2 regions of the Leuconostoc aquikimchii genome follow, and region 2 is predicted to be linked to the other one. Evidence: riboswitches for the same ligand, from Rfam matches in the RefSeq annotation. Region 2 holds a riboswitch; the other holds the start of a gene.
What was found. A riboswitch is a leader RNA that binds a small molecule or an ion and turns the genes downstream of it on or off. The one in region 2 is predicted to bind thiamine pyrophosphate.

Region 1 (2,209 bases), 230 kb from region 2:
AGGGATGCCAACCGAGACTTGTGAAATATTTAGTTAATGTGTCATCAGATTCACGAGACAAAACAGTTGGGTTAGCAATTTTGAAACCATTAAGATTTAAAATTGGTAGAACAGTCCCATCATTTTTAGGATTCAAAAACTTATTAACGTGCCATGACGTAGCTAATGGGGCTGTTTCTGCTTCGCCATCGCCGACGACAACTGCAGCAATGAGATCTGGGTTATCAAGAACGGCACCGGCGCCGTGAAGAATAGAATAGCCTAATGCGCCACCTTCATGAATTGAACCAGGAACTTTTGGATCAGCGTGTGAGGCAACACCACCTGGAAATGAAAAACGCTTAAACATTTTTTGCATACCAGTTGTATCTTGTGTAATTTCTGGAAAGGCCTCAGTGTAGCTGCCATCTAAATAGGCATTAGAAATCATGACTTGACCGCCATGACCTGGGCCTTCAACATAGAACATGTTCAAGTCAAATTTATTGATGGCACGATTGAGATGGGCGTAAATAAAGTTTTGGCTAGGAATAGTTCCCCAGTGGCCGATCGGGTGAATTTTAACCTGATCAGCTGTTAATTTTTCTTTTAGTAGTGGATTATCTAATAAATATAGTTGACCAACTGACAAGTAATTAGCAGCTCGCCAATAAGCGTCTAGATGATCAAGATATTTTTGTGAGTCAATATTCATGTTGATTCCTCCGATTTAGTATCTCATAGTCAAATGCACAGGGTAATTGTGTAAAAATGACAGCAAGACACATAAAAAAACTACTTTGCAAAGTATTCTGGAAAATCTAACAGCTTATTTAAATCTTAAATAAAACTGTTGGTGTGCTATTGTTGCGTCATCGTTTTTACATTCTTATCGTATAGGTTATTTTTAAAAAAGTCAACACCAATATTTAAATTGGTTCGTACCAATTTAAATATTGGATTTTGTTTATAAGGTGTAAAGCAAGGTGGGACAGCTTGTTAGAAGAAAATAGGCGAGTTTATAACCAGAAATGAGTTGCATCTTTAGAATGGTGTGTGATAGAATCAATTTGTTATTAATCGATTAATTAACATACTAGGGGTGCTTTACAAAAAGCTGAGAGAGAAGTGCTAGTCTTCGAACCCTTTGAACCTGATCTGTTGCAAGCAGCGTAGGAAAGTGTGAAATGTAGGGGGCCAATGTGTATCCTTATAAATAGACATACTATATCTAGAGCGTTTGCAGTATATAATGATTGCGAATGCTCTTTTTCTATGTTTTGAATTTCTTAGGAGGCGTTTTTTGAATAACCATGTATTTTTAGCAGCACCATTTAAGCAATTACTGACGCAAGATAAAGTCATTGACTCACAAAATATGAACTTGATTAAGCAGGTGATTCAATTACTCGTTGATGCACACTATGCAGTGGATAATGCACATCAGCGAGAAAGTTGGGGCCAGCATATGATGACGCCAGATGAATGCACAGCGGCAGATTTTGACGCCATTAAAAAATGCCAGATGTTGATGGCATTCCCAGGCAGTCCAGCATCACCGGGGACGCATATTGAAATTGGTTGGGCCTCTGCATTTGATAAACCAATCGTACTGCTTTTACAAGAAAATACGACCTATGCTTATTTAGTGAGCGGTTTGCGGACTGTCAGTTGTGTTAATTATGTGTATTATAAAGATGACGCAGATTGTTTATTAAAAATTAAACAATTTTTAACTCAAAAACGATGCGAGGGGGAATGAAAAATGTCAACATATGAAACCTTTGATAGTGCCTATAGGGCTGTGCTAAATGACATCTATAACCATGCCGATTTTTTTAATCAGCCGCGAGGATTTCAAAGTCGAGAAAAAATTGCGTATCATTTTAGTATTCAGCAACCAGTACAGAGAGTCAGTTATAATCAAAAAAGAAAATGTAATATTGTGTTTAATTTTGCCGAAGCATTATGGTACTTAACGGGTAATAATAGTTTAGATTATATCAGTTATTATAATAAAAAAATGCCAGATTATTCGATGGATGGCCACATTTTAACAGGTACAGCGTATGGCTCAAAGCTATTTAATTTGGGAGATCAACAGTTAAATCAATGGCAAAATGTAAAAGCATTATTAATCAAAGATCCTGATTCTAAGCGTGCCGTCTTACAAATTTTTGATGGTAGTGAGTTGGCAATTCCGAACAATTTAGATGTGTCATGCACATTA
Region 2 (2,209 bases):
TATGACGAAGTAAATTTGACAGCCAGAGCTTCTGCTCATGAATTTTATCTCAAAAACGGATTTCATGATATTTCCGGTCCATTTAAAAATGATTATTTGAATATTACAGACTATGATATGCAATTTTTTATGAGATGAAAGTTGCGTTAGAAATAATTTTTGAGGGGGCAATTATATTCAAATTGCGACTGATTTTCTTTCTAGGTTTTTATCTAAAATAATATAGGTATGAACTTGTTCCTTTCAGCGTAAGATATACGTAGCTTAACCGACCAACCATAGAACAAATGAGTTCAAACGATTGATTTAGGCGCAATAATATTTCTAGTTAAAATTGCGGTTAGCCGGTGAGAAGAATTATTTTTAAAATGACTGGGCTATTGAATATTTTTCCCATTGTTCAGGGAGAAGCGTCATTTGCCAAAATCGTAATTCTTCTGCACTGCTATACACAAATTGTTGTAAAAGAATGTCTGATTGGATTTCATTGAAACGATTAGCCACCAAATCATCAAGCAACGCAATCATTTTATGAACATATTTTTGGAAATTTGAATCAGCGTAAGATTCTATAAAGTCAATATAGATTTGTTCTGAACCCTGTAAATAATTTTTGCGTGCTAACATTTCTTCAAATATTTCTAAATATAGCCATGGGCAGGGTAATAATGCTGATAAAGCATGAATTTCATTGTACTCATTAAATGCATGATGCATATGGCAAATGTAATGGTATGTTGTTGGTAACATGTGCGTTTCATGAATATTTTTTTCTGTGATATTAAGTTGTTTATAAATGTTTTTTTGCTGCGTCACATCATAATCGTTGATTGCTAAGATACCTGACTGTAATTCTTGAATAATTTTATTATCGTCTGTAGTTGATAGTATTTTATCATAAATTGCAAGATAGTTTTGAACATAAAAATTATCTTGTAAAAGATAGGCCTTGAAGGCTGATAAGGGTAATGTACCGTTTTCAATGCCTTTAATAAAAGGATGATTTTTACTGGATTGCCAAAGTTCTTTTGTTTCCTCATGTGCTAATTCACTAAATTTCATTGTATTATTCTCCATCTTTATTTTTTATAAAATATCAGAAAAAAGCCCAACTCTAATTGAGCTGGGCTTGAGACAAAAGTTGAAAATGAAATCTCCAATCAAAAAAATGATACTTTTTTGATGAATCAATTTATAAACATCTTCCTTCGTCAGTGTTAACTAAATCAGGTTCAATGGGTATGATCTCAGCTCAAGGCACCCCAGATATCTTACTTTTATAGTTTATCACATATATTAAAAATGTGAGTTAGTTATTTTAAAAAGTGATTTTTTTCTTCTGAATAAGCAAAATTTTTTAACATTGCTTATAAATTGGACTACCAGATAGGAAATATAAAAAATCAATTCTGTCACAAAAATGCACGGTGTCTTGCCATCGCCATATAATTTAAGTTCTTCGAGAGAAAAGATTGTGTTGAAAGATTCTTTATACAACTCTATCAAGTGGTAGGGTGTCAAATTAATTGATTATCGTGACATAGTATACGCTTATTCCCAAGAATGAGCGTATACTATGGTTTTCATGGGCTAACTTTTTTCTTTTGAGCTTCTAAAAATTGGACGTTAACTTACTTTATTGTTGGTACTGAGAGTGTACGCTGTTGAGAAAATAATCATCATGTTTCTCCAATTAAGCCAAAGTGACTAAAGTGTTCTTTAAGATACGTCAGGGTTAGACTGATAGGATTTTTAACTAACTGACTTGGTTCACCGCTAGCCATTAACTGCCCACCAGTTGATCCGCCTTTGGGTCCTAAATCAATCATGTAATCTGCGTTAGTCATCAAATCAAGATCATGGGTAATGATGATGACAGTGGCGCCTTTTTCTTTTAGTTTGTTAATTACACCAAGTAAGGTTTGCACATCTTGTGGGTGCAGCCCGACAGAAGGTTCGTCAAAGACAAAGAGGGTATTATTTTGTGTCTTATTTAAATGATTAACTAATTTCAATCTTTGTGCTTCGCCACCAGATAAACTTGGTGTGGTTTCACCTAAATGTAAATAATCTAAACCAATTTCACTGAGTAATATTAACTGTTTTTCGATATTGGGCACATCTTTAAAGACCATTAGGGCCTCTTTAACTGATAAGTTCAGTAAATCAACAATATTGTAGCCATGCCAACGAATCTGTTGAATGTCAT

Region 1: it holds a riboswitch for thiamine pyrophosphate, as region 2 does, so the genes downstream of both, AB3K24_RS06365 (nucleoside 2-deoxyribosyltransferase) here and AB3K24_RS05210 (thiaminase II/PqqC family protein) in region 2, are expected to answer to the same signal.

What each region holds. Positions count from the first base shown of each region.
Region 1 covers NZ_JBFPER010000001.1:1,286,064-1,288,272, reverse strand. Annotated here, with positions in the region: gene AB3K24_RS06370 (phosphoketolase family protein) at 1-694, opposite strand, end outside; TPP riboswitch at 1,068-1,175, shown strand; gene AB3K24_RS06365 (nucleoside 2-deoxyribosyltransferase) at 1,283-1,741, shown strand; gene AB3K24_RS06360 (thymidylate synthase) at 1,745-2,209, shown strand, end outside.
Region 2 covers NZ_JBFPER010000001.1:1,056,165-1,058,373, reverse strand. Annotated here, with positions in the region: gene AB3K24_RS05215 (GNAT family N-acetyltransferase) at 1-138, shown strand, start outside; gene AB3K24_RS05210 (thiaminase II/PqqC family protein) at 364-1,062, opposite strand; TPP riboswitch at 1,187-1,275, opposite strand; gene AB3K24_RS05205 (AAA family ATPase) at 1,680-2,209, opposite strand, start outside.